Regions from separate parts of the Dactylosporangium sp. NPDC000244 genome, predicted to be linked through region 2. Evidence: riboswitches for the same ligand, from Rfam matches in the RefSeq annotation. Region 2 holds a riboswitch; the other holds the start of a gene.
What was found. Region 2 has a riboswitch for ZMP and ZTP ahead of glyA (serine hydroxymethyltransferase). Riboswitches for the same ligand answer to the same signal wherever they lie in the genome.

Region 1: linked by a shared signal. The riboswitch ahead of ABT369_RS45260 (bifunctional 5,10-methylenetetrahydrofolate dehydrogenase/5,10-methenyltetrahydrofolate cyclohydrolase) and the one ahead of glyA (serine hydroxymethyltransferase) in region 2 are both predicted to bind ZMP and ZTP.

The regions. Positions count from the first base shown of each region.
Region 1 is NZ_JBEPEH010000043.1:16,714-31,113, reverse strand. It holds gene gnd (phosphogluconate dehydrogenase (NAD(+)-dependent, decarboxylating)) at 1-565, opposite strand, end outside; gene dnaN (DNA polymerase III subunit beta) at 581-1,711, opposite strand; gene dnaA (chromosomal replication initiator protein DnaA) at 2,549-4,255, opposite strand; gene rpmH (50S ribosomal protein L34) at 4,797-4,934, shown strand; gene rnpA (ribonuclease P protein component) at 4,982-5,377, shown strand; partial or broken gene yidD (membrane protein insertion efficiency factor YidD) at 5,374-5,645, shown strand; gene yidC (membrane protein insertase YidC) at 5,657-6,715, shown strand; gene ABT369_RS45265 (Jag family protein) at 6,828-7,442, shown strand; ZMP/ZTP riboswitch at 7,673-7,755, shown strand; gene ABT369_RS45260 (bifunctional 5,10-methylenetetrahydrofolate dehydrogenase/5,10-methenyltetrahydrofolate cyclohydrolase) at 7,997-8,824, shown strand; gene rsmG (16S rRNA (guanine(527)-N(7))-methyltransferase RsmG) at 10,289-11,056, shown strand; gene ABT369_RS45250 (ParA family protein) at 11,569-12,954, shown strand; gene ABT369_RS45245 (ParB/RepB/Spo0J family partition protein) at 12,951-13,985, shown strand.
Region 2 is NZ_JBEPEH010000052.1:21,370-35,769, forward strand. It holds gene ABT369_RS49685 (3-isopropylmalate dehydrogenase) at 1-427, opposite strand, end outside; gene serA (phosphoglycerate dehydrogenase) at 964-2,574, opposite strand; gene ABT369_RS49695 (TipAS antibiotic-recognition domain-containing protein) at 3,329-3,760, shown strand; gene ilvC (ketol-acid reductoisomerase) at 3,883-4,896, opposite strand; gene ilvN (acetolactate synthase small subunit) at 4,919-5,437, opposite strand; gene ABT369_RS49710 (acetolactate synthase large subunit) at 5,451-7,286, opposite strand; gene ilvD (dihydroxy-acid dehydratase) at 7,500-9,353, shown strand; ZMP/ZTP riboswitch at 9,372-9,458, shown strand; gene glyA (serine hydroxymethyltransferase) at 9,475-10,713, shown strand; gene ABT369_RS49725 (hypothetical protein) at 10,767-14,400, opposite strand, start outside.

The sequences.
Region 1 (14,400 bases), on a different contig from region 2:
ACTCCGACGCCTCGAGCAGCTCGTAGCCCTCGGCGAAGGCGTGCATCATGCCGTACTCGATGCCGTTGTGGACCATCTTCGCGTAGTGCCCGGCGCCCGGCCCGCCGGCGTGGGCGAAGCCGAACTCGCCGGCCGGCTTGAGGCCCTCGAAGATCGGCATGCAGTGATCGACGTACTGCTTCTCGCCGCCGACCATCAGCGCGTAGCCGTTGGTCCGGCCCCAGATCCCGCCGGAGACGCCCACGTCGAGGTAGCCGATGCCCTTGGCGCCGAGCCGCTCGGCCCGCGGCTTGTCGTTGCTGAAGCGCGAGTTGCCGCCGTCGATCACGATGTCGCCGGCCTGCAGCAGATCCGAGAGCTCCTCGATCGTGGGCTCGGTGAACTGCACCGGAACCATGATCCAGACGACGCGCGGGGCGCCGAGCTTCTCGACGAGCTCGTTCAGGTTCGCGACGTCGGTGACGTCAGGGTGATGGTCGAAGCCGATGACCTCATGCCCGGCGGCGCGCAGCCGCTCGCGCATGTTGAAGCCCATCCTGCCCAGGCCGATGAGACCGAGCTGCATTGTCGTGCCTCCGAATCAGCTGCCGATGCGAACCGGCATGATCAAGTACCAGTACCCAGGGACGATTTCTCCATCATCCTTGGCCGGGGACATGACCGCAGGCTTCTTCGGGTCAGTGAACGACAGCACCGCGATCGGCGCGTCGAGCGCCTTGAGGCCGTCCAGCAGGTACTGGTGATTGAAGGCGATCGTCATCGGCTCGCCTTCGTACTGGCAGTCCATCGCCTCGCTGGCCTTCGCGTCCTCGCTGCCGCTGGCCTCCACGACGAGCCCGTCGGTGCTGAACGACAGCCGGACCGGGGTCTGGCGCTCCGCGACCAGGCCGACACGCCGGACCACCTCGTTGAGCGCCGCCACCGGGATCCGCGCCTGCGCGTTGTGGGTGTCGGGCAGCAGGGCCCGCACCTTGGGGAAGTCGCCGTCGAGCAGCCGGGACGTGGTGCGCCGGCTGCCGCCCGCGAAGCCGATCATGCCCTCGCCGACCTTGCCCCGCGACAGGGCGACCGACACCGATCCGCCGAGCGGGCCGAGGGTCTTCGCGGTGTCGTCGAGCGTGCGGGCGGGTACGAGCGCGGCGATGCTCATGTCGGGCTCGTCCGGGCGCCACTCGAGCTCGCGGACGGCCAGGCGGTACCGGTCGGTGGCCAGCAGCGTGAGCTTGCTGCCCTCGATCTCGATCCGCACGCCGGTCAGCATCGGCAGCGTGTCGTCCTTGCCGGCCGCGATCGCGACCTGCGACACGGCCCCGGCGAACACGGTGGCCTCGACGGTGCCCGCGGACTCGGGCATCTCCGGCAGCGTCGGGTAGTCCTCGACGGGCATGGTCGGCAGCGTGAACCGCGCGCTGCCGCACGTGATCTCGACGTGCGCGCCGACCGCGGCGAAGTCCACCGGCTTGGCCGGCAGGGCCTTGGTGATCTCGGCGAGCAGGCGGCCGGAGACGAGCGTCGCGCCGTCGGCGTCGGCCTGGACCTCGACGGTCACCTGGCTGGAAACCTCGTAATCGAAGCCGGACACCTGCAGGCGACCGTCAGCGACGCGCAGCAGAACGCCGGCGAGCACGGGCACCGAAGGGCGGCTGGGCAGGCTCTTGGCCGTCCAGGCGACGGCATCGGCGAGCGCGTCGCGCTCGACTCGGAACTTCATCGCGGTCCTCCCGCATCGTCATCGGTACTTCATGTTCGCCGCTGTTCGCGCGCCAGATGCCCTGGCCGCCGGGATTTCGCTCCGGGGCGTACGTGTGTGGGCTCGATTGTCGCCGGTGCCGGGGTCGCTCATCGAACCTTAGGGCCTCCGGAGGGCGGTCGTGCACCGACCCCGCCGAACCCGGCGGCCCGACCCGATCCACACGCTGATGATTGTTTTTCTTCTCTTCTTAAAAGAAAAACTACTCGTAATCATAGGTGGTGTGGAAACTGTGGAAAACCCGTGTTTACGCAGGTCAAGGCACTTATAGCACTGGGTATGAGCTGTGCATGAGCCGGTGGGCTCAGCCCTGTGGATTGTGGACGAACGAATATCCACAGGAGTTTTCCACCGGTTGTCCACCGGTAATCCCCAGGGTTTTCCCGTGGTTGTGGATATCGTATGGCCCGAACTCCACTCACGTTCGGTCACCTGTCCACCACTCTCCGGATGCATCCACAAGTCTTCCACACGTGCTCCCCAGGGGTTATCCACAGCCTGTGGGCAAGGCCTGTGTGCTTTCGGTAGTCACCCGGTTACTCACCCCCGGAATTTGGCACGAACGAAGTTATCCACAGGATTTCTGTGGACAGCGTGTGGAAGCTGGGGACAACTCGACCAACCCCGGGCCCTATGTGGCTGTGGATGACCAGGCAAAACCTGTGGGCGGGGTGTGGACAACGTAGGGCCACTTGGCGACTACCACGAGGTCGGCCGGGCGCGCAGGGTGTGGACAACGACTTGTCCACACCCTGTGAAGAGGGCCGGTGGACGACCGGATCACTGTGGAAAAGCGGCTCAGGTCGTCTGCTTGATGCGGTTCGTCAGCTCGGCGATCTGGTTGTAGAGCGAGCGCCGCTCCGCCATCTGCTGCCGGATCTTGCGGTCCGCGTGCATGACGGTCGTGTGGTCGCGGCCGCCGAACGCCTGCCCGATGCGGGGCAGCGAGAGGTCGGTCAGCTCGCGGCAGAGATACATCGCCACCTGACGCGCGTTCACCAGGACCCGCGAACGGCTGTGCCCGCGCAGGTCCTCGAGGCTCACGCCGAAGTAGTCCGCCGTCGACGCCATGATCTGGTCGGCGGTGATCTCCGGGCCGGAGCCGTCGGGGATGAAGTCGCGCAGGACCTCCTCGGCGAGGCTGAGCTCGACCGGGGACCGGGTCAGGTTGGCGAACGCGGTGACCCGGATCAGGGCGCCCTCGAGCTCGCGGATGGACGAGGCGATCCGCGACGCGATGAACTCCAGCACGTCCGGCGGCGCGAAGAGCCGCTCCTGGGCCGCCTTCTTCTGCAGGATCGCGATACGCGTCTCGAGGTCCGGCGGCTGGATGTCGGCGAGCAGGCCCCACTCGAACCGCGTGCGCAGCCGGTCCTCGAGCGTGGCCAGCTGGCGCGGGGAGCGGTCGGAGCTGATCACGATCTGCTTGTTGGCGTTGTGCAGGGTGTTGAACGTGTGGAAGAACTCCTCCTGGGTGCGCTCGCGGGTCTCCAGGAACTGGATGTCGTCGATCAGGAGGATGTCGACGTCGCGGTACCGCCGCTGAAACGCCTGCGTCTTGTCGTCCCGCAGGCTGTTGATGAAGTCGTTGGTGAACTCTTCCGTCGACACGTAGCGCACGAAGCGCGCATTGCCGAGCATGGTGGCGTACTGCCCGATCGCGTGCAGCAGGTGCGTCTTGCCCAGCCCGGAGCCGCCGTAGATGAACAGCGGGTTGTAGGCCTTGGCCGGCGACTCGGCGACCGCGACCGACGCGGCGTGCGCGAAGCGGTTGGACGAGCCGATGACGAAGGTCTCGAAGGTGTACTTCGGGTTGAGCCGGTTTCCGGCGGAGTCCCCGGCCGGCGTGGCGTTGCGGCGGTCCTCGCGGCCGGTGCCCGGCGTCGACGGCCGCGGCGGGGGCAGCTCCTCCCGCGTGGGCTCGTGCGGCTCGTACTTCGACGACTCGTAGCGACCGAGTTCGGCCGCGGCCTCCACGGCGGTGCCGGAGTGCTCGTTGCGCCAGGAATCCGCGGGCTTGACGTCGCCCGGGAGGTCGAACAGGCGGTCGTGCTCCGGCGGCGGTACCTGTGCGACGCCCCGGTGCTCGGTGACCCGCCGCTCGCCGAGCGGGTTGACGCGGTGCTCGGGCATCCGCTCCGTCGGCTCGTCCCCGGACATCGGGGCGCCCGGCAGCGGCTCGCGCAGCGACTGCGACGCGCCGTTGGACCAGTGCGACGCCGACGGGGCCGGCAGCGAGGGCGCGTCCTCGGGCGGCCGGACGGTCACGGCCACCTGGATGGCCCGGCCCAGCAGCCGCGAGAGCGCCTCGGTGATGACCGGGCGCAGCCGGCTCTCGATCATGTCGCGCGAGTACGGGTCCGGCACCGAGAGCAGCGCGGTGTCCTCGACGATCGCCCGCAGCCGCGTCATGCGTAGATACGCACGCTGCTGCGCCGAGTCGAGCCCGTCGGCGAGCTGGTTCGTCGCTGCGTTCCAGATCGCTGCGAGGTCGGTGTCCGTCACCGTTCGCGCACCCCCATCATCATTCGCGGCCCCCACCGCGAGTGGACGGTGCCCGGTTCTTCCCGCCGTCCCGGGTCATCATTGTCCACAGGTTTTCCACAACCTGTGTATCAACGAGTCATGTCCCATGGACGGATCGTCCTGATTCCCTCTTGTCCCGTGCTGACCGTGCGGTGATCAGCGCTTACGCAGAGGTCATGCAGGTCGGGCGCGTGTCTGCCCCCCTCGCAGAACGCCCGTCGAATCCCGGAAAGTCCAGTTTGTCCCGTCGCCGGAGTCGCGGTGTCTACCGGCAACCGGGCACGTTAACAGCGTTGTCCACAACCACTCAACCTTTGTCCACAACGAGCCTGTGGATTTCGGCCTCTACCAGGCATTTCTTTGTTCACACCCCGGCTCGCAGCGTGATCGTTGACGGTCCGTGAGGCGGCGCGTACCCTGTTTCGGTTGGAGGACCGCTCCCTGGTAAACTCCAATCACTGATCGACATCCCGTGGGCGCCTCCTCCGCGTCCCGCCAGTCACGAAGACGGAGCCCCGACGTGAGCAAGCGCACCTTCCAGCCGAACAACCGCCGGCGCGCGAAGACCCACGGCTTCCGGCTGCGCATGCGCACCCGTGCCGGCCGCGCGATCCTGTCGGCGCGCCGCGCCAAGGGGCGCGACCGCCTCTCGGCTTAGTTGTCAGTTCGAAGCCGTTTCTTCGACCGGGCCTTCCGGGAGGCAGCGTGCTGGCGGCCGCTCAGCGACTGCGGCGGCGGGAAGACTTCGCCGCCACCATTCGCAACGGACGTCGCGCCGGCCGGGGGGCAGTGGTTGTGCATTTCCTGAACCCCGGGCCGTCGCGGCCCGGGGTTTCCGGCGTTTCGGATCCTTCTGACTTGTCGCCTTCGGCCGGGTTTGTGGTCTCCAAGGCGGTGGGCAACGCCGTCGTGCGCAACACGGTGAAGCGGCGGCTGCGGCACCTCGTGCGCCCGCGCCTCGCCGACCTGCCCGCGGGCTCCGTGATCGTGGTGCGGGCGCTGCCCGAGGCGGCGACCCGGTCCTTCGACCTTCTGCAGCAAGACCTGGACTCGGCGCTGGAAGCCGCGCGCCGACCGAAGATCCGAGGTGTCCGTCGATGAACGTCGGAGCCCGGATCGTGGCAGCTCCCATCGTCGCGTACCGTCGTTGGATAAGCCCGGCGTTGCCGGCGCGTTGTCGGTTCTACCCGTCGTGCAGCGCTTATGCCCTGGAGGCGGTCGGCACGCACGGCGCGGTGAAGGGAATCGGCCTCGCGATCTGGCGGCTGCTGCGCTGCCACCCATTCCACCCCGGTGGGTTCGACCCGGTGCCACCGCGCCGGGGACACTCGCCCGAGCCCGAGTCGACGTGACTGGAGCGGTGTCGTGATTAGCAAGCTGATGGCCGGGATCTACTGGCTGATCTCAAAGGTGATGCTGTTCTGGCACACCGTCTGGGATTCGATCCTGCCGGACCACCGGGTTCTGAGCACCAACTGGCAATGGGTCCTGGCGATCGTCTTCCTGGTGATCACCGTCCGGGTCGTGCTGTTCCCGATCTTCGTCAAGCAGATCAAGTCGCAGCGCGCGATGCAGGCGATCCAGCCGAAGATGAAGGAGCTGCAGGAGAAGCACAAGGGCGACCGGGAGACCCTCCAGAAGGAGGTCATGAAGCTCTACCAGGAGGAGAAGGTCAACCCGCTCATGGGCTGCCTTCCGATGTTCCTGCAGATCCCGGTCTTCATCGGCCTCCTGCACGTGCTGCGCCACCTCCGGCCGGGCATGTCCGACCACAGCATGGAGCTCTACGGCTGGACCAAGTCGGAGTTCCTCAGCGCCGTCGACGCCCGCCTCTTCGATGCCCCGATCGTCGCCAAGTTCAGCAGCAGCACGGCCGAGCTGCTGAAGATCGATGCGAGCTCGACCACGGTGAAGATCGTCGCCGCCATCCTGGTCGCGCTGATGATCACCACGACCTACCTGACGCAGCGTCAGATGATCAAGAAGACGGGCTGGAACACCGACCCGCAGCAGCGCATGATCCAGAAGTTCATGCTCTACGGAATCCCGTTCTTCACCCTGACGTCCGGCTGGTACTTCCCGATCGGTGTCATCATCTACTGGGTCACGAACAACGCCATCACGCTGGCCCAGCAGTACTGGGTGCTGCACAAGTACCCGCCGCCGGCGAGCGCGTCGACCAGCAACACGCCGTTCAAGGGCGGCGCCAAGAAGGCCGCCGACGTCAAGCAGCCGAGCGGGTTCGGCGCGCTGTTCGCCAAGGCCCGCGAGGACGCCGCGGTGCAGCAGCGGACCAACGGCAAGGGCGCGGCGAAGGCGACCGGCGCCAAGGCCAACGGCACGGCCCCCGAGGCCGCCGGGCCGTCCCGGGCTCCGAAGCCCGGCGCCAAGCCGATCAACCCGAAGAAGGGTGGCGCCGCGAAGCGGCAGTCGGGTTGATGCGACCCCGCTGGGCCACCCCTCAACGAGCCCAGCGCGGGGCGCTCCCTGCAAGCAACCCACCCCTCACCGACGACCTGTGACGGCGCCTCGGCGCCCCAAACAAGCGGAGATGAGTTTCGTGACCGACACCACCAGTGATCTCGGCGCCGAGGACTTGGACGAGCAGACGGCTGCCGCGTCCACCGAGTCCGAGACCGAAGGCGACGAGGAGTCCTCGGCCTCGGCCAACGGCTCGGGCCGCTCGAGCGCGGACCTGTTCCGCGAGAGCGAGATCGCGGCCGACTACGTCGAGGGCCTGCTCGACATCCTCGACTACGACGGCGACATCGACGAGCTCGTCGTGAGCGGCCGGCCGGTCGTCGAGGTCGTCGAGGGCGGGGACGGCTCGGGCAAGCGGCTGCAGGCTCTTGTGGGCCAGCGGGGCGCGACCCTCGAGGCGCTGCAGGAGCTGAGCCGGTTGGCCGTGTTCCGGCAGACGGGTTCGCCGAGCCGGCTGCTGCTCGACGTGGGCGGGTACCGGGCGCTGCGGCGCAAGGAGCTCGGGGCGATCGCGAAGAACGCGGCCGAGAAGGTGAAGGAGTACGGCGAGGCTGTGCGGCTGGAGCCGATGAGCGCGTTCGAGCGTAAGTGCGTGCACGACGTCATCAACGCCCTGCCCGGGGTGGAGAGCGAGTCGGAGGGCGTGGAGCCGTCCCGCCGGATCGTGGTTCGCCCGACCGCTTGATTTTTCTGCTCTTCCTGAACCGCCCCGGCATTCGTCCGGGGCGGTTCTGTTTTTTGCCCTCGGCCTTTTGCTCTCGGCCTTTCGCCGGCCCGGTTGCCCTCGGCCTCTTGCCCTCGGTTTCGCTCACGGCTGCCTTGTCCTTATCGCCAGCCCGGTCCGGCCTTGCGTTGGCCGCTTCCGCTCTGGCCCGCGGTCCCGCTTGGACGCTCCCCCGTCGCCACGGGCATACTGGTTGTTGACGCGACTGGCGGCATCGAGGATGGGCAACCATCGGGAAGCCTCGTCGTGGGAGTCGACCGCCTGGGCTCTCACGTGTGACGAGGAGTCGTATGCCCAACTCACCAGCTTCCGCTTCCCACCTCGCCGACTCCACTCCGTCGGCCGGTTCCGCCCCGTCGACTTCCACCCCCTCGGCCGGTTCCACTTCCGCGCCTGGTTCGACTTCCGCGCTTGGTTCGACTTCCGCGCCTGGTTCCGCTGCCGGTTCCGGTCCCTCGGCGGCGCCTGGTTCCGCGCCCGTGTCCGGCTCCGCTCGCCTGCTGCCGGGTGCTCCGGTGGCGGAGAGCATCCTCGCGGACGTCGCCACGCGGGTGGCGGCCCTCCGCGCTCGAGGCATCACCCCGTCCCTGGCCACGATTCTGGTGGGCGACGACGACGCCAGCGCCGGGTACATCCGGATCAAGCAACGCCAGGCCGCCGAGCTCGGCTTCGACTCCCCGCACCGCCACCTCCCGGCGGACGCGACGCAGGCCGACCTCCACGCCGCGATCGACGAGTTCAACGCCGCCCCAGACGTGCACGCGCTCCTGATCCAGTACCCGACGCCGAAGCACCTCGACTACGACGCCGCCCTCATGCGAGTCGACCCGGACAAGGACGTCGACGGGATGCACCCGCTGAATCTGGGTCGCTTGGCGGCCGGCATCCCGGGCCCGCTCCCCTGCACCCCCGCCGGCATCGAGGCACTGCTGGCCCACTACGAGATCCCCGTCAGCGGCCGCGAGGTCGTGATCCTCGGCCGCGGCGCGACACTGGGCCGCCCCTTGGCGATGCTGCTGGCCCAGAAGCGGCCCACGGCGAATGCCGCCGTGACCGTCGTGCACACCGGGGTGCCGGACTGGCCCCGGTACACGCTGCGCGCCGACATCCTCATCGCCGCCGCCGGCGTCCCGGGCATCATCCAGCCGGAGCACGTGAAGCCAGGCGCGATCGTGATCGGCGGCGGCGTACGGTACTCCGGCCGCCGCCTCCTCCCCGACGTAGACGAGTCCTGCGAAACGGTGGCGGGCGCCATCACCCCGCGCGTGGGCGGCGTAGGCCCGACGACAGTGGCCATGCTCTTCCGCAACGCCATCGAGGCCGCCGAGCGCCGTTTCACGTGAAACGGGTCCGGAGGGGCGGGGTGCGTTTGCCGCTCCTCCGGCTCTGCTCGGTCTCGATAAGCATCGTCTCCGCGTGCCGTTTCCGCGTGCCGTTTCCGCGTGCCGTTTCCGCGTGCCGTTTCCGCGTGCCGTTCGGTGTTGTCGAGAAGAATCGAGGGCCTGGGCGTCGACGGCGCGTGAGATACCCAGTCCGTGTTTGGTGGCTCCTGGGGTCGGACTCGCCCGGTGGCTTCGATCGGCGAGGGGAAATTCGTGGCTGCGGCTTGTCGCCCGCCTACGAGGGCCCTGCGTCTGCTCGTGAGTCCGTGGTCGTTCGGCCCGTCCGCCGAGCTCGGCCGCCGATATTCAATGCGGCCCTGCGGCGGGGTGGGCGGCGGCGACGCGCACGGGTCGTTCCGCAGACGAGGGGATGTAGGAGTCGATCGACTGCCAAGCGGCTCGAGCGACAGCCGAGGAGAGTTGGCCGCCGGCCCGGTGAGGATTAAGGGGCCTGAGGTCTTGCCGGGCGGTCTTCGGCATCAGTCGCGAACTGGTGACTTCTCCGCTCGTCCGAACTCGCCAGCACGGTGCCAAGGGGGGAGGACATTGGCTCCGCGGACGAGTCCCCCGCCCAGCCAACTGACGCCTCGCGTGGCCGATTTGCTTACCCCCGCGCTAGTCCAGCCGGCCCGGTGCGTTCGTTCCCCACCGCCGTCCCGAGGCCCGCCCGCTCCAGCTGCCGCTCACGTATTGCCCCGCTCCGAGTCGGCCGGCCGCACCCGCGCCGCGCCCGCCCCGTCGCACCCGAAGCGCGCCGGCCCGTCGCACCCGAGGCGCGCCCGCCCGTCGCGCTCGGATTGCGTCCATCGGTCGCAGCGGGTCGCGCGCTCGCCAGTCGCCCCGTGCCGAGCTTCCTGGTCGCACCTTCCCGTCCGGCGGTGCCGTCGGCGCGTCGAGGGCTCTCAGTCTGCGACACCGCGCTGGACCACAACCGACTGCCGACTCGACACGGACACGCCTCCCGCAAGGCCCGGAGCAATCACGCGCTTCCGGTCGCATCCCGCATCCCAGCTCGTGCCCCAATGGCGCTCGTGCGCCAGCAGCGATGGCCACGTCGCTCGGAATGCACGCCCACGCGGCTCGGGTGCCCGGCCCACCCCTCCACGCCGGCCAAAGCGCCCAATCGGCTCCGCCGCCGCGCTTGCCTCCCCGTCGTTTAGCCGCCTCGCGTCGCGACCGCACCACTCGCGCCGTCAAGCACTCCGCACCGACCGCCAGCACTCACCGGGCAACCCGCCCCGAGCCGAGCCCGAGTCGTATCCCCCGCCCCTCCGGTAGCGCCAGCCCTGTCAGCCCCACCGGCCCCGCGGCCACCACCCACCCAAGGACCACCGCGCCCCACCGACCACGTTTCACGTGAAACACGCCCGCCCGGGTGCTCCCCGCGTCCGGGGCTCGCGAGCCGAACATGGTTTGCTTGACCTCATGGACGGTGCAGTGCCCAGCGAGATTCTCCCCGTGGCCGAGAAGGTCTTCGGCGATCGGCTCCCCGCCGCGACCCGCTTCGCGGAGTTGCTCGTTACCGATGGAGTTGTGCGTGGGCTCATTGGGCCTCGCGAAGCGCCCCGCATCTGGGAGCGGCACCTCCTGAACTGTGCCGTGGTCGCGGACCTCATTCCGTCGGGTGCCTCCGTCGTCGACGTCGGGTCAGGAGCCGGTCTCCCCGGTATGGTGCTGGCAGTGGCTCGTCCCGACCTGTCCGTCACCCTGGTCGAGCCGCTCGCACGACGTACCGCATTCCTTTCCGAAGCGGTGACGGCCCTCGGCCTCGAGCGGACCACCGTGGTCCGCGCCCGGGCCGAGGAGTGCGTCGGCAAGCTCGCGCTCGCCGACGTCGTCACCGCCCGAGCCGTCGCTCCGCTCGACCGGCTCGCCGGCTGGTGTCTCCCCCTCACCGCCATCGGCGGCCATCTGCTCGCGATGAAGGGCGCCTCCGCGGCGGCCGAGGTCGCCGAGCACGCGGAGGTCCTGACGAAGCTCGGTGCGGGTACGGCCTCGGTGCGCACGTGCGGGGACGCCGTCCTCGCCGAGCCCACCACCGTGGTCGACATCGTGCGGGAGCGAGAAGGCGTGCGCGTCCGCAAGGCCGGGGCCGCGCGCGAGCGGGAAGCCGCGCGGGCCCGAGACGCGGGAGACGCGCGGCAGCGGGAAGGCGCGCGCCCCCGGAAGTCCGGTGGGCGTCGCGGCCGATAACCGGGGGCGTGTTCCGCGACCCCCGGGCAACGGGGGAACGGGGACCACGCATGGCGGACGGCAGGGCGGTCGGCATCGGATGGCCGATGTCGCCGATACAGCGACTCGGCGGCCTGCTCCGGCGAGTTGACGGATTTCTGGTCTTTTGGCGGCCGAGTTGGGGTGAGAAGGCCAACGACGCGCCGGTGAGTCATGGCTCCGCCCGGCGAAGCGCCGTAGGCTGGCCCAGCGCCACTCTTCTGTCCGACGGAACGGCACCCGATGGGGCCGGCCTGGACGGAACGGATCCGGACGGCGAGCGCCCCGCGGGGGCGGACGACTCCGGAGCCGGTACCGCCGGGACGACCCCCAGGGCGGCGGACTCCGGCCCACGGGCGGCCCCCGGCGAACCCTCCACCGATGCGACCGACGGACTCGACACCGTCGACCACGCGGCGGATGTTCCCGAGGACCACGGGTCGGCGGACGAGGCGGCCGAGGGTGCACACCTTTCCGAGCGGGACGGGACTGACATGGTGCGCGACAGCGATGATGGTCCGGGCTACGGCGATGCAGACGGTCATGTTTCACGTGAAACGGGGATAGAGGGCTGGGGCGTACGCCCGAGTGGCCGGCCGGTGCCACAGCCCCGAGCAGAGCACGGCGACTCCTCGCGCCCGGTCGAGCCGGTGCGATTCGAGGCCCCCGGGGCACCCTCCGCGACTCCGGGGCCGGTCTCGCCGAACGTGCCTCATGCGGTACCGCCGCGAAATCCCGTGTCCGCTCCACCGCACGGCTCGCCGACGCGCTCGGATGCGGAGTCGACACGCGGGGGCACGGTGGATTTTCAGGTAGCGGGCCCGAACGAGCGCGGCGCAACCGGTACCCTTTACGGCCGGGGAGTATCGCCAACAGTCGACGCTTCTCAGGCCGAGGTGCGGCCCGAACGACGGAACCCACCATCCCCCCGGCCTCACCCGTCCGTCGTCACCGCGGATACCGAGGGCGCCATGACTGACGCGTATGTTTCACGTGAAACCGAAGACCCCCCGCTGGCACAGGAGGCAAAACGCGCCGTGGAGATTCTCAACCCGAGCGGGGAGATCACCATGCCCCGCCCACCACGGCGCCGCACGATGTGTGTGGCCAACCAGAAGGGCGGCGTCGGGAAGACGACCACCGCGGTGAACATCGCCGTAGCCCTCGCGCTCCACGGCAACCGCGTGCTGGTGATCGACCTCGACCCCCAGGGCAACGCCTCGACCGGACTCAACGTGCCCCACCACTCGGGCGTGCCGGACGTGTACGACTGCCTCATCGACGGCGCCCCTCTGGACGCGGTGACCCAGCAGGTCGAGGGCATCCCGAACCTCTGGGCGGTACCGGCGACGATCGACCTCGCCGGGGCGGAGATCGAGCTCGTCTCGGTCGTCGCCCGCGAGTCGCGACTCAAGCGCGCCATCGAGGCCGGCGGCGACAACTACGACTACATCTTCATCGACTGCCCGCCCTCCCTCGGCCTCCTCACGGTCAACGCGCTCGTCGCGGCCGAGGAGGTCCTGATCCCGATCCAGTGCGAGTACTACGCGCTGGAGGGCGTGCAGGCGCTCACGAACAACATCGAGCTCGTCCGGTCGCACCTCAACCCGAACCTCGACATCACGACCGTGCTCCTGACGATGTACGACCGGCGCACGCGCCTGGCCGACCTCGTCGAGCAGGACGTGCGGAACCACTTCGGCGAGAAGTGCCTGAATGCGGTGATCCCCCGCAACGTGCGGGTATCGGAGGCGCCGAGCTACAGCCAGTCGGTCATGACGTACGACCCCGGCTCGCGGGGTGCGGTCAGCTATTTCGAGGCGGCGCAGGAAATCGCGCTGCGCGGTGCGCAGGGCGCACAGGTGGGAGGGGTCGCATGAAGTCCAACCGACGTGGGGGTCTCGGGCGAGGGCTCGGCGCTCTCATCCCAACCGCCGCCGCGCCGGCCGAGGGTGCGACCGGCACGGCGACCGCGCTCGCCACTCCCCCGAACGTCACGAACGGCGCCCCGGCGGAGACCCCGGCGGCTCCGGCTCCGGCCCCGGCGGCCGACGCGCTCGCTCCGGTGCCGGGCGCCCGGTTCGCCGAGATCCCGGTCGGCGCCATCACGCCGAACCCGAAGCAGCCGCGGCAGGTGTTCGACGACGAGGCGATCGAGGAGCTGAAGACCTCGATCCAGGAGGTCGGCTTCCTCCAGCCCATCGTCGTGCGTGAGCTGCGGGAGGCCGAGGGTGAGAAGCAGTATGAACTCGTCATGGGCGAGCGTCGCTGGCGGGCCGCCCAGGCGCTGGGCAAGGAGGCCATCCCGGCGATCGTCCGCGAGACGCGCGACGACGCGATGCTGCGGGACGCGCTCCTGGAGAACATCCACCGGGCAAACCTGAACCCGCTCGAAGAGGCGGCCGCGTACCAGCAGCTGCTCGAGGAGTTCGGCGCGACGCACGAGGAGCTCGCCAAGCGCATCGGCCGGAGCCGCCCGCAGATCTCGAACACGATCCGGCTCCTGAACCTGCCGGCCCCGGTCCAGCGCCGCGTCGCGGCGGGCGTCCTCTCCGCCGGGCACGCGCGGGCGTTGCTCGGCCTGGAGGACTCGGGCGAGCAGGAGTCGCTGGCGACGCGGATCGTCGCGGAGGGCCTGTCGGTGCGCGCCACCGAGGAGCTCGTCCAGCTGGCCGTGGCGGAGGGCGCGCCGAAGAAGTCGGCCCCGGCCCAGCGCCGCGCCAAGCCGCACGCGCCGGCGCTGTCCGATCTGGCCGACCGCCTCTCGGACCGCTTCGACACGCGGGTGAAGGTCGACATCGGCCGTCGCAAGGGGCGCATCACGATCGAGTTCGCGACGGTCGACGACCTGGAGCGGATCGTGGGCATCATCGGCGTGCCGGAGGAGCAGTCGGCGACACAGGAGCAGTAGCGCCTCAGCGCAGAGCGAGGGCCGATCCCGTACCAATCGGGATCGGCCCTCGTGCTTTTCCAGAGATCCATGACTCGGGTCCGCGTCACGATCTGACCGTTGCTCCCGCCAGACAATGGGCGGTCCCGAGGGCCTTCGGCCGGAGGGGCCCGCCCAGCCAGGTCCGCGGTGCCAAGAGCAAGAACCGACCCCAACGGGGGCCGAAAAGTGCCATTCCGAAGCTCCGGAGGCCGAAAAGTCGGCGGGGAGAAATCTTGAGAGAACGGCTCTGAGCGAATCTTGTCCACAGGGGTTATCCACAGGCTCACCCGTTTCACGTGAAACCGAGCGCTGAATGCGTTGCAGCCCTGTGGATGAACATGGCCACACGTAGGACGACCTCGATCGCGTCATCCACAGCACAATCCACCGAGCC
Region 2 (14,400 bases):
CGGTGTCGGGGTGCAGGTTGCCGCCGGCGCCGACGTACAGGCCCTCGGTGCCCTCGCGGACCACGACGAGGTCGATCTCGCCCGGCTTCACCCCGGCCAGCGGGCTGGTGGTGCCCGGCCAGAGGCGGGAGGGGCGCAGGTTGACGTACTGGTCGAAGTCGAAGCGCAGCTTCAGCAGCAGGCCCCGCTCCAGCACGCCCGGCGGGACGCTGGGGTCGCCGACCGCGCCGAGCAGGATGGCGTCGTGGCCGCGCAGTTCCTCGAGCACGCTGTCGGGAAGGACCTCGCCGGTGCGGTTGTACCGGGCGGCGCCCAGGTCGTAGTCGGTCGTCTCGACGCCGGGCAGGACCACGCGCAACACCTTCAGCGCCTGCGCCACTACCTCGGTGCCGATGCCGTCACCGGCCACAACCGCGATCTTCGCCACCTCTGACCCCTTTCGTAGACCGCTCAACCGTACGCCGCTGTCCTATTCCGTGGACGGGCGTCCCGCTCCATGAGAACACGTGCTGTGATGCCGGGCCGGTCACGGCCGCCGCGACCCGCGGTGACCGCTCGCGTCCGGGCGGCCACGCACTCGTGCTCGCGCGCAGCCACTCTCCCATTCGCGTCCGCACGAGGATGCAGCACCCACTCCTGCACCGCGTAAGCACGCCGCGCCCGCGCGCTGAACGCGCTTTCGCGCCCGAGCACCGGCGAGCACCGTCGCGCCGCACCCGAGCGCCGCCGAGCCATTGCCTGACGCGCCCGAACGCCCCCGCGGACCGTCTGATCGCCCCGAGCACCGTCGCGCCGTCTGATCGCCCCCGAGCACCGTCGCGCCGCACCCGAGCGCCGTCGAGCGCGTCCGAGCGTCGGCCGGTCGTTGCCGAGCGCTGCGCCCCCGCACCCGCGCGACCGGGGCCGCGCAAGGAATGAGGGCGGGGAGCGCCGCCACGCTCCCCGCCCTCGCAGAGGAAAGTCCTAGTCGGCGGACAAGTCCGCCGTGCTCGCGGCAGTCGCACCGATGGCCTGCTGGGCCTCGCCGAGCAGATCCGCCGCCACCGCCTGGTCGACGGTCAGCGTCATGAGCGCCTCCCCGCCGGCCTCGCGCCGAGCGACCTGCATCGAACCGATGTTGACCCCCGCGGAACCCAGTATCGACCCCACCGTGCCCACCACGCCGGGGCGGTCGGCGTAGCGGAAGAACAGCAGCACGCCTTCCGCAGCCAGCTCGAGACTGAAGCCGTCGATCTCGGTCAGCTTCAGCGCCTCACGCGGGCCCGCGACATACGTACCGGACACCGAGGCTACCCGCCCGTCCGGCAGGGCTCCACGCACGGTCACCAGGTTGGGCTGGTCGGATGAGTCGGTGAAGACCGCGAGTGCTACCTCGACCCCGCGGTCGGCCGCCAGATGGGGGGCGTTGACGTACGTCACCTGCTCCGCCACCACGCTGCCGAACAGCCCCTTCGTGGCGGCCAGCTTGAGCACCGACACATCGTGCTTGGCCACCTCGCCGTGCACCTCGACGGTCACCGACGCCGCGATGCCGCCCGCGACCGCGGTGAACACGGCGCCGAGCTTCTCCGCCAGCGGCAGCAGCGGGCGCACCTCCTCCGCGACCATGCCGCCGACCTGGACGTTCACCGCGTCGGGCACGAACTCGCCGTCGAGGGCCAGCTTGACGGAGCGCGCGACCGCGAGCCCGGCCTTGTCCTGCGCCTCGACCGTGGAGGCGCCCAGGTGCGGGGTGGCGACCACGCTGTCGAAGGCGAACAGCGGCGAGGCGAGGCACGGCTCCTTGCTGTACACGTCGATGCCCGCGCCCGCCACCCGCCCGTCGGCGATCGCGTCGGCGAGGGCCTGCTCGTCGACGAGGCCGCCGCGGGCCGCGTTGATGATGCGCACGCCCGGCTTGACGATGGACAGCTCGCGCACGCCGATCAGCCCGACGGTCTCCGGCGTCTTGGGCAGGTGGATCGAGATGAAGTCACTCTCCCGAAGGAGTTCGTCCAGCCCCAGCAGCCGCACTCCGAGCCCAGCCGCGCGCGCCGGCTGGATGTACGGGTCGTAGGCGACCAGCCGGACCCCGAACGCCGCCATGCGCTGGGCGAAGAGCACACCGATGCGCCCGAGCCCGACCACTCCGACGACCTTCCCGGACAATTCCACGCCGGTGTACTTCGAGCGCTTCCACTCCCCCGCCTTCAGTGCCGCGGACGCGGCGGCGGTGTTGCGCGCGACGGCGAGCAGCAGCGCGACGGCCTGCTCGGCCGCGGAGACGATGTTGGACGTGGGCGCGTTGACGACCATGACGCCGCGTGCGGTGGCGGCCGGCACGTCGACGTTGTCCAGGCCGACCCCGGCGCGGGCGACGACCTTGAGCCGAGGCGCCGCGGCGACCGCCTCGGCGTCGATGCGGGTGGCGCTGCGAACGATCACGGCGCTGGCGTCGGCGAGCTCGGCCAGCAGAGCGGGGCGGTCGGTACCGTCGATGTGACGAACCTCGTAGTCGTCGGCGAGCACCTCGAGAGCGGACGGAGCCAACTCCTCGGCGATGAGCACCACCGGGCGGTCAGGAGGGAGGGTCATGGGACCTCGACTTCCAGGCTTCGGTTGGCGTCGGCTGCGGGGCGCGCGACACTGCCCGCCACGCACTGGGGGAAACCGCGACGGGGCCGGGCGGACGGCCTCTTCAGGCGATGGTAGGCCCGCCGCCCCACCCCTTCCCGACCCAATCAAGTGAGCGCGATCACAGCGTGAGCCGGTCGGGCCCCTCGCCTCCGCGCCCGATATCCCCCTGTAAGAGCGCTTTCCCGCACGAACACTCCACCGACTAGGCCCCCGCGCGCCCGCCCACACCCGGCCGCGCCCCCGCAGCCGCCCAACACATGGCCACCACCCCACCGAACCCGCGCGACCGTCGCACGCCCGCCGCCGCCGGGCAGGACGCCGGCTATGAGGCGCACGGCCCGGGGGCGACGTACGACGCGCACGGGCAGGAGGCGACGTACGACGCGCGCGAGGTCGACGGAGCCGCCGTAGCCCCAGCCCTGACCGTCCTCCAGGAACAGGCCGGCGGGGGCGCGCTGGGCGGGAGTCGTCTGGGCGGTGGTCATCGCGCGGACCGACGCCTCGGACAGCACGCGGCGGCCGTCCGGGGCCGTGCCTCCGGTCAGGAGCATCCGGCCGAACGCGACCCAGTCGGCCGCGGTCGTGACCAGGCCGCCGTTGCCGAGCTCGAACGCCGGCGCGGTGCGGGATCAATCCGGACACGGAGTGTTCGGATTGATCCGGCCCCAAGGGGGTTGACTCTCCAGTCGCTGGAGACATCAGGCTGGAGGGCATGACGATGAACCTGACACCCGAGGAGAAGCGGGAGCTGTTCGGCTCCTTCGATCCCGATCAGCATGCCGAGGAGGCCGAGCAGCGCTGGGGCTCCACCGAGGCGTACCAGCAGTCCGCCCGCCGCACGGCGCAGTACACCAAGGCCGACTGGGAGCGGATCAAGGGCGAGGCGGCCGAGAACACCGCCCAGTTCGCCGCGGCGTTCGACGGAGGCGTTCCGGCCGGCGACGAGCGGGCCATGGACCTCGCCGAGGCGCACCGGCAGCACATCAGCCGCTGGTTCTACGACTGCTCGGCCGAGATCCACCAGGGGCTCGGGGAGATGTACGTGTCCGATCCCCGGTTCACCGCGAACTACGACACCGAGCACCCGGGGCTCGCGGCGTACATCCGCGATGCCATCCGGGCCAACGCGGCCCGGGTGCGCTGAGCCGGCCGCCACCCACGGACGTCGGGATTCCTGGCGGGAGCGACGGTCAGCTAGTGACGCGGACCCGAGCCATGAACCAGCGCGGCCCCTCTCAAAGCGAGAGGGGCCGCGTTTTTTTCAGGTCAGGCGGTCTCGGTGATGGGCCGGTCGACCCAGCTCATCATCGAGCGCAGCTGCTTGCCGGTCTCCTCGATCGGGTGGTTGGCGCCCTGCTCGCGGTACTTGGTGAAGTTCGGGCGGCCGGCGTCGTCCTCGGCGATCAGCTCGCGGGCGAACTCGCCCGACTGGATCTCGCCCAGGATGCGCTTCATCTCCTCCTTGACCCGGGCGTCGATGACGCGCGGGCCACGGGTGTAGTCGCCGTACTCGGCGGTGTCGGAGACGCTGTAGCGCATGCGGGCGATGCCGCCCTCGTACATCAGGTCCACGATGAGCTTGAGCTCGTGCAGGCACTCGAAGTAGGCGATCTCCGGGGCGTAGCCCGCCTCGGTGAGCACCTCGAAGCCGGTCTGGACCAGGGCCGACGCGCCGCCGCAGAGCACGGCCTGCTCGCCGAAGAGGTCCGTCTCGGTCTCCTCCTTGAAGGTGGTCTTGATCACGCCGGCGCGGGTGCCGCCGATGCCGGCCGCGTAGGCCAGCGCCAGCTGCAGCGCGTTGCCGGTCGCGTCCTGCTCCACCGCGACGAGGCAGGGCACGCCCTTGCCGTCGACGAACTGGCGGCGGACCAGGTGGCCCGGGCCCTTCGGGGCGACCATGCACACGTCAACGTCCGCGGGGGGCGTGATCAGCCCGAAGCGGATGTTGAGGCCGTGGCCGAAGAAGAGCGCCTTGCCGGCGGTCAGGTTCGGGGCCACGTGCTCGGAGTACAGCGAGCGCTGCGCCGTGTCGGGCGCGAGGATCATGATCACGTCTGCCTCGGCGCTCGCCTCGGCCGGGGTGAGGACGCGCAGGCCCTGCTCCTCGGCCTTGGCGCGGCTCTTGGACCCCTCGGGCAGGCCGATGCGCACGTCGACGCCGGAGTCGCGCAGGCTCAGCGCGTGGGCGTGACCCTGGCTGCCGTACCCCAGCACCGCGACCTTGCGGCCCTGGATCAACGACAGGTCGGCGTCGTCGTCGTAAAACACCTCGGCGGGCATGTGCTTGTTCCTTTCGAGAATTTCAGGAGGCGGCGCGGAGCGCCGGACCGGTCGTGATGGAGCGGGAGCCGCGGCCGATGGCCACGACGCCGGACTGGACCATTTCCTTGATACCGAACGGCTCCAGGTCACGAAGCAGCGCGTCCAGCTTTTCCGACGTGCCGGTCGCCTCGATGGTGAGGGCGTCGGCGGCGACGTCGACCACGCGGGCCCGGAACAGGTTCACGGTCTCGAGGACCTGCGAGCGCACCGGGCGTTCCGCGCGCACCTTCACCAGCAGCAGCTCGCGCTGCACGCTGGCGGTGGTGTCGAGTTCGACGATCTTCAGGACCTGCACGAGCTTGTTGAGCTGCTTGGTCACCTGTTCCAGCGGGGATTCGTCCGCGTTGACCACGATCGTCATCCGGGAGACCTCAGGGTGCTCGGTCTCGCCGACGGCCAGGGAGTCGATGTTGAAGCCGCGGCGGGCGAACAGCCCCGCGACGCGGGCCAGTATGCCGGGCTTGTTCTCCACCAGGACGGAGAGGGTGTGCTTGGCCATGTCGGTGCTACTCCTACACGTCGTCCTGGTCGAACGCGGGACGGACGCCCCGCGCGAACATGATCTCGTCGTTGCTCGTGCCGGCGGCGACCATCGGCCACACCATCGCGTCCTTGCCGACCACGAAGTCGATGACGACGGGCTGGTCGTTGACCTTCATCGCGGCCTCGATCGTCGCGTCGACGTCGCGCTTGGTCTCGCAGCGCAGCCCGAAGCAGCCCAGCGCGTCGGCGAGCTTCACGAAGTCCGGGATGCGGTGCTTGTGGGTGCCGAGCTCGGTGTTGGAGTACCGCTGGTCGTAGAAGAGCGTCTGCCACTGCCGGACCATGCCCAGGTTGCCGTTGTTGATGACGGCGACCTTGATCGGGATGCCCTCCAGGGCGCAGGTGGCCAGCTCCTGGTTGGTCATCTGGAAGCAGCCGTCGCCGTCGATCGCCCAGACCGTCTTGTCCGGGCGGCCGACCTTGGCGCCCATCGCGGCCGGCACCGCGTAGCCCATGGTGCCCAGGCCGCCCGAGTTGAGCCAGGTGGCCGGGTGCTCGTACTTGATGAACTGCGCGGCCCACATCTGGTGCTGGCCCACGCCCGCGGTGTAGATCGCCTCCGGGCCGACCAGCTTGCCGATGCGCTCGATGACGTACTGCGGCGACAGCGTCCCGTCCGCGGGCTCCTCGTAGCCCAGCGGGTACCGGCCGCGGATGTCGTCCAGGGTCGCCCACCAGTCGGTGACGCTCGGCTTGCGCCCGGCCGCGTGCTCGGCCGAGACGGCGGCGATGAGCTCCTCGATCACGTGCTTGGCGTCGCCCACGATCGGCACGTCGGCGGTGCGGTTCTTGCCGATCTCGGCCGGGTCGATGTCGGCGTGGATGACCGCGGCGTTCGGCGCGAACGTCGACAGCGTGCCGGTCACGCGGTCGTCGAAGCGGGCGCCGATGGTGATGAGCAGGTCGGACTTCTGCAGGGCGTAGACCGCGCCGACCGAGCCGTGCATGCCCGGCATGCCCATGTGCTGCGGGTGGGAGTCCGGGAAGGCGCCGCGGGCCATCAGCGTCGTGACGACCGGGGCGCCGGTCAGCTCGGCCAGCTTCAGCAGCACCTCGGAGGCGTGGGCCTTGATGACGCCGCCGCCGACGTAGAGCACCGGGCGCTTGGCCGCGGCGATGAGGCGGGCCGCCTCGCGGATCTGCTTGCCGTGCGGGTGCAGGGTCGGGTGGTAGCCGGGCAGCTCCATGGTCGGCGGCCACTTGAACGTGGTCTTGTTCTGCAGCACGTCCTTGGGGATGTCGACCAGGACGGGGCCGGGGCGGCCGGTGCCGGCCAGGTGGAACGCCTCGGCGAGCACCCGGGGCAGCTCCTCGCCCGACTGGACCAGGTAGTTGTGCTTGGTGATCGGCAGCGTGATGCCGGCGATGTCCGCCTCCTGGAAGGCGTCCGTGCCGATGTAGCTGGAGGCGACCTGGCCGGTGATGGCCACCATGGGGACCGAGTCCATGTAGGCGTCGGCGATCGGGGTCACCAGGTTGGTCGCGCCCGGGCCGGACGTGGCCATGCACACGCCGACCTTGCCGGTCGCCTGCGCGTAGCCGGTGGCGGCGTGGCCGGCCCCCTGCTCGTGGCGGACCAGGATGTGCCGGACGTTCTCGGAGTCGAACAGCGGGTCGTACGCCGGGAGGATCGCGCCGCCCGGAATGCCGAACACGACGTCGGCGCCGAGGGCCTCGAGCGAGCGGACGAGTACCTGCGCCCCGGTGAGCAGCTCCGGCTGGGCCTTCTTGTCGGCGGCCGGCGCGGTGGCGGGCGGTGCGGGGTGCCCCCGGTGGGCGAGCACTTCTGGCGTGGGTCTCGTCATCGCTTTCGCACTTTCGCTCGAAGGTGTCTAGGCAAGGCTCCGGACATGAAAAAACCCCACGTGCTCGGCACGGGGGGCTAGCGCGCTGACGGCAGGCGTCGGCGCGCTAGATGATAAGTACTCGGAGCGACCTCGACGACATGAGCCCACTCTGGCGCATCTCATGGCCTGAGTCAACCTATCCCAGGATGCGGAACGTGTCAGACTCCAAGTATGCCCGAGCTGCGGTCCAAGACTTCCACTTCTGGTCGCAACATGGCCGGCGCGCGCGCCCTCTGGCGCGCCACTGGCATGACCGACTCCGACTTCGGCAAGCCGATTGTCGCCATCGCCAACAGTTTCACGCAGTTCGTGCCGGGCCACGTCCACCTCCGCAACCTCGGCATGATCGTCGCCGACGCGGTTGCCGAGGCCGGTGGGGTCGCCAAGGAGTTCAACACCATCGCCGTCGACGACGGCATCGCCATGGGCCACGGCGGGATGCTCTACTCGCTGCCCAGCCGCGAGCTCATCGCCGACGCCGTCGAGTACATGGTGCAGGCCCACTGCGCCGACGCCCTCGTGTGCATCTCCAACTGCGACAAGATCACGCCCGGCATGCTGCTCGCCGCCCTCCGCCTCAACATCCCGACCGTCTTCGTCTCCGGCGGCCCCATGGAAGCCGGCAAGACCATCTCGATCGAGGGCATCGTCCACGAGAAGGACGCCAAGCTCGATCTCATCGACGCGATGATCGCCTCCGCCAACGAGTCCGTCACGGACGAGCAGCTCGGCCAGATCGAGCGCTCCGCCTGCCCGACGTGCGGCTCCTGCTCGGGCATGTTCACCGCCAACTCCATGAACTGCCTGACCGAGGCGATCGGGCTGGCCCTGCCGGGCAACGGCTCGACGCTGGCCACGCACGCGGCGCGCAAGGCGCTCTTCGAGCGGGCCGGTTCGCTGATCGTCGACCTCGCCAAGCGCTACTACTTCTCCGATGACGCCTCGGTGCTGCCGCGGGCGATCGCCTCCCGGCCCGCCTTCGAGAACGCGGTGGCGCTGGACGTCGCGATGGGCGGGTCCACCAACACCGTGCTGCACCTGCTGGCCGCCGCACGGGAGGCCGAGCTCGACTTCTCCGTGGCCGACATGGACGGGATCTCGCGTCGCGTGCCCTGCCTGGCCAAGGTGGCACCGAACACGCAGAAGTACCACATGGAGGACGTGCACCGCGCCGGCGGCATCCCCGCCATCCTCGGCGAGCTGTCGCGCGGCGGGCTGATCGACGAGTCCGTCTGGTCGGTGCACTCCCCGACGTTCCGCGAGTGGGTCGACGAGTGGGACATTCGCGGCGGCAAGGCCTCGGAGCAGGCGCTCGAGCTGTTCCACGCCGCGCCCGGGGGCGTGCGGACCACCGAGCCGTTCTCCACGGAGAACCGGTGGAACTCGCTCGACACCGACGGCGAGAACGGGTGCATCCGCAGCGTCGAGCACGCCTACACCAAGGACGGCGGCCTGGCGATCCTCTTCGGCAACCTCGCGCCCGAGGGCTGCGTCGTCAAGACGGCCGGCGTGCCCGAGGAGAACCTGACGTTCTCCGGCCGCGCGAAGGTCTTCGAGTCGCAGGAGGCCGCCGTCGACGGCATCCTCGCCAAGGAGGTCGTGGAGGGCGACGTCGTCGTCATCCGCTACGAGGGCCCGAAGGGCGGCCCCGGGATGCAGGAGATGCTGTACCCGACCAGCTTCCTCAAGGGCCGCGGGCTCGGCCGAGCCTGCGCGCTGATCACCGACGGGCGCTTCTCCGGCGGCACGTCGGGCCTGTCGATCGGGCACATCAGCCCGGAGGCGGCCGGCGGCGGGCTCATCGCGCTCGTCGAGGACGGCGACCGCATCGACATCGACATCCCGGCCCGCTCCATCCAGCTCGTCGTCGGCGACGAGGAGCTGGCCGCGCGCAAGATCGCGCAGGACAAGCGGGAGCGGCCCTACACCCCGCTCGACCGCGAGCGGCCGGTGTCGGCGGCGCTGCGGGCGTACGCGTCGATGGCGACGTCGGCGAGTGACGGCGCTTACCGCCGGGTTCCGTAAAGTTCCACTAGGATGTGCGTCAGTCATCGCGACTGGCGCACATCAAGGTGGAACCGACCACCGGGGAGCTTCCGATCGCGGGCACCGCGCGCCTGGGTGTCCCGACGTATCAGGAGGCTGCATGTCTTCTTTGCGCTTGGTGGACCCCGAGCTGGCCGCGCTCGTCGAGGGCGAGGAGCAGCGTCAGCACGACACGCTGCGGATGATCGCCTCGGAGAACTACGTCTCCCGGGCCGTCCTCGAGGCGACCGGCTCCGTGCTGACCAACAAGTACTCCGAGGGTTACCCCGGGAAGCGGTACTACGAGGGCCAGCGCTTCGTCGACCCCATCGAGGAGCTCGCGATCGCGCGGGCCAGGCACGTGTTCGGCGTCGAGCACGCGAACGTCCAGCCGTACTCGGGCTCGCCCGCGAACCTCGCCGTCTACCTGGCCCTGGCCAAGCCCGGCGACACCGTCATGGGCATGGCGCTGCCGATGGGCGGGCACCTCACGCACGGCTGGCCAGTGTCGGCGACGGGCAAGTGGTTCCGGCCGGTGCAGTACTCGGTCCGCCGCGAGACCGGCCGCGTGGACCTCGACGAGGTGCGTGACCTGGCCCTGCGGGAGCGCCCGAGGCTCATCTTCTGCGGCGGTACGGCCATTCCGCGCACGATCGACTTCCCGCGCTTCGCCGAGATCGCCCGCGAGGTGGGCGCGGTGCTCGTCGCGGACATCGCGCACATCGCCGGCCTCGTGGCGGGCGGGGCGCACCCGTCCCCGGTCGGGCACGCCGAGATCATCTCGACCACGACGCACAAGACGCTGCGGGGCCCGCGGGGCGCCATGCTCATGTGCACCGCGGAGCACGCGTCCGCCATCGACAAGGCCGTGTTCCCAGGCCTGCAGGGCGGCCCGCACAACCACACCACCGCCGGGATCGCGGTCGCCCTGGGCGAGGCTTCACAGGATTCCTTCAAGGTGTACGCCCAGCAGGTGGTCGCCAACGCCCGCGCCCTGGCCTCGGCCCTGCTCGAGCACGGCTTCGACCTCGTGTCGGGCGGCACCGACAACCACCTGCTCCTGCTCGACCTCACCGGCAAGGGCATCGGCGGGAAGCCGGCCGCGAAGGCCCTCGACCGCGCGGGGATCGAGACGAACTACAACACGGTGCCGTACGACACCCGCAAGCCCTTCGACCCGTCGGGTCTGCGCCTGGGTACTCCCGCGCTGACCACCCGCGGCCTCACGGAGTCCGCGATGCCCCAGGTGGCCTCGTGGATCTCCCGCGCCGTGGACGCCGCCCTGAAGTCGGACGACGACGCGCTCGACGTGATCGCCGGTGAGGTTCGGGAGCTGCTCTCGTCCTACCCGCTGCGCTGACGCCCGAGGGGGCGCTCCGCTTTCGCGGCGCGCCCCCTCGTTCGGCTCTTCGATCACTTCCGGCGCAGGAACCTGCGAGTCTTCTCCTTCGGCTCCTCGTCGAGGTTGAGCTCGAGCGGGGCGAGGTCCTCGAACGCGGAGAGCTGCTGCTGCTCGCGCTTGCGCTGCTCCGGGATGCGCTCGCCGCCGCCCCAGCCCTCGTTGCCGGGCTCTTCGCTCCTGGGCGCGGCGCGCTCCCAGCCCTCGTTGCGCGGCTCCTCGTTCCTGGGCGCCGCGGGTTCCCAGCGCTCGCCCGGCTCGGAGGCCCAGGCGCCGGCGGTCTCCTCCGGGCTGTTGCGCTCTTTCTTGTCCTTGTCCTTGTTGCGCCCCCAGCGGGACTTCTTGGCCTTCTCGGGACTGCCGTCACCGCCGTCGGCGACGGGCGGCGGCACGGGCGCCTGCGCGGGCCCGTCCCACCAGGCCTCTTCACCGGCACGCCCCGCGGGCGCGTGGTTGTCGACCGGCGGCGGCGCGGGCCGCTGCGGCCGGGACTCCCACGCATCGGTGGTACGCCCGTTCCGGCCCGGCCACGCCTGAGTGGCCGGCTCGTCGCGGCTCGGAGCCTGCGCCTCCCACGGCTGGGTGCTCGCCCCTTGCTGGGCGCTCGCTCCTCCCCCGGCCGCGAAGTCGGGCTGGCCCTGGGCTTCCCGGCCCGAGGGGTGGGAAGCCCACGGCTGGCTGTTCCATCCACCGCCGGCCGGGGCGGCGGGCTGGGCCTGCGTGTTCGGGTTCTCGGACCTGGGGTCCCACGCGTCGGCGGCACGGCCGTTCCCAGCTGCGGCCTGGCCCTCCCACGCGTCGGCGGCCCGCCCACTGCCGGCCTGGGCCTCCCACGCGTCGGTGGTACGCCCGTTCCCGGCCGGGGCCGCGTTCGGCTGCCCCATGCCCGGCATCGGGCCCGCATCCGCACCCGGCACGCTGGGCCAGCTCGCGGTCCGCTGCTCCCGCGCGTCGACGTTCTCAACCTCGCCCGGCTGCTGCCGATCCCGCCGCCGAATCGACCGCGACGCGGCATCGGACGACTCCCAGGACCGCCGCAGCTCGAGCGGCTTGGCCACGAGCTCGGGCGAATCGCCCTCGAACAGGCTCCCGGTGAAGGGCGCCCGCTCAGGCCGCCGCCGCGCCTCTCCGGCCGCCGGCTGCTGCTCCCGGCCCGGCTCCGAGTTACGCCAGTCCCCACCGCCCGCCTGAGGCGACGTCCGCCAGTCAACGGACGGCCCGGCCTCCGCCCCGGGCTGCCACTCGACGGACGGCCGGTTCTCCGCTGCGGGCTGCCACTCAACCGAAGGTCGCCCGGACGCGCCGTTCTCCGCCGCCGGCTGCCACTCGACGGACGGCCGCGCACTCGGCCGCACCTCATCGGCACCACGCCCGGCCGCGGGCGCCTCGGCGGACCGCCACTCCACGGACGGCCGCTGCGACGGACCCGCCTCGGACGCGGACCGCCACTCCACGGAGGGCCGCTCGGACGCGGGCTGCCGCTCGCCCGCGGACCGCTCGGACGCGGGCTGCCAGTCGACGGTCGGCCGCTCGGACGCGGGCCGCTCCGCCCCGGACTGCCACTCCGCCGCGGGCCGCTCCGGCGCCGCCAGCCAGTCAACCGACGGCCGCTCGGGCGCGGGCGCGTCCGGCGCGGACCGCCACTCGACCGACGGCCGCTCGGGCGCGGGGGAATCGGGCGTCCGCCAGTCCACCTGAAGGCGCTCGGCTCCCCGCGACTCGGCCGGCGGCGGCGGCCATTCCACGACCGGCCGCTCGTCCGCCCGCCGCGCGTCCTGGGAGTCGCCCGCCCATGGCTCCCGACCCGGCGTACGCCAGTCAGCAACCGGCTCCGGCGCCCGCGTCTCCGCGATCGGCTCGGGTGCCCGGCGCTCCCGCCACGGCTCCTGCACCGGCTCGGGAGCGCGGTTCTCCCGCCACGAATCGGCCACCGGCTCCGGCGTGCGGGTATCGCGCCAGGAAGGCTCGACCACCGGCTCGGGGGCGCGCGAGTCACGCCACGAGTCCGCCACGGGCTCCGGAGCGCGGGAATCACGCCACGAGTCCGCGTTCGGCTCGGGAGCGCGCGAGTCACGCCATGAGTCCGCCACGGGCTCGGGAGCGCGGGTCTCGCGCCACGAGTCCGCGTTCGGCTCGGGGGTGCGGGGGTCGCCGCTCGCGTCGGTGGGGCGCGTCTCGCGCCGCGCGTCCGGGCGGGCCGGCTGGGTGTCGGTGGAGGGGTCGGGCCAGCTGCCCGCCTCGTACGCCGTGGGGAAGTCGTCCTCCGCCTCGCTCGACCAGCGGAAGCGCTCGCCCGGCGCCGGTGTCTCGCCGCCCATCGGGGACCAGGCCCGCCGTGCGGAGGCGCGGGCGTCCGGGTCGGAGGTGTCCTCCGCGGCCCAGGCCGCGATCCGGCTGGCCGAGTCGTTGTCCCAGTTTCCGACGAGTTCGCGGGTCGAGCGGGCCTCCCATGAGCTCTCGGGGTCGTCGTCCCCCTGGGCGGAGGCACCCCCGCGGCCGGAGGCGCCGTCGCGCCCGCGCGAGGAAGCGTCGTCGTCCCCGCGCGAGGAGGCACCCCCGCGGCCGGAGGCGTCGTAGCCGCGGCCGGAGGCGTCGTAGCCGCGGTCGAATCGGGACGTGCCGCCGAGGTCCGCGTCGCGACCCGAGCCGCGGCCGCCGGCACGCGCGGGGGCGGCAAAGTCGGCGTCGCGGCCGAGGTCGCGGTCGTAGCCCGACGCCGCGCCGAAGTCCGAGTCGCGGCCAAGGTCGCGGTCGGCGCGCACGGGGGCACCGTACTCGGCGTCGCGGTCGCGGCGGGACGGGGCTCCGAAATCCGCGTCATGGTCGTGATCGCGGTCGAAGCGGGACGCTGGGCCGAAGTTTGAATCGGCTTGGGAGCGCAACGCGGCCTCCGGGGTAGCGGGGTCAGGTCCGTTGCCATCTGTGGGCGGTTCGGGGGCTGGCTCGGAGCCCGCGATTGTGGCATCCGCATGCTCGCCGCGGGCGGCGGCGCTCTTGGCCAGGCGACTCAGGCGCGCGCGCATGACGCCGTTGCCCGGGCGCCAGGCGGTGGTCGGGGCGGTGGGTTCTCCGGTGCCGCCCAGCACCGTCGGCATGCCCGCCGCGGCGGACGTGCCCGACGGCGAGGACGCCGCGGCGGCGAACGCCGCGTCCGTGGGCGACGCCGTGTCCGAGCGCTCGGCGGACGACGCGCTCGCCTCGCGGGCGAACGTGCGCGGGAGCGACAGGGGCTCCGGCAGCTCGTTGCCCGCCGCGAGGACGAGGAGGCGCTCCATGACGTGCAGGTCGACGCGGTACGGCTCGGCCGCCAGCCAGCGCCCGGCCGCGTCCGCCATCTCGTGGGCGTGCACGAGGTGCAGGTGCTCGCCGGGTGCGACGGAGATCACCAGGTCCTCGGAGACGTCGCCGCGGGAGGGGGCGACCACGAGGTACCCCCGGACGGAACCCCCGACCTTGGCCAGCTGCTCGCGCCAGGTGTGCACCTCCGCGGCGAGGCCGTCGACGTCCTCCGAGCCGGGCACGAACAGGCGGCCGCCGCGCAGCACCTGGCCCGCGGCGTCCATCGTGAAATCGCCGTGCGGCCAGACCGTCGGCAGGAACAGCGCGACGCGGCGGCCGGCGGAGACGAGATGCGTGCAGCCGCCCTCG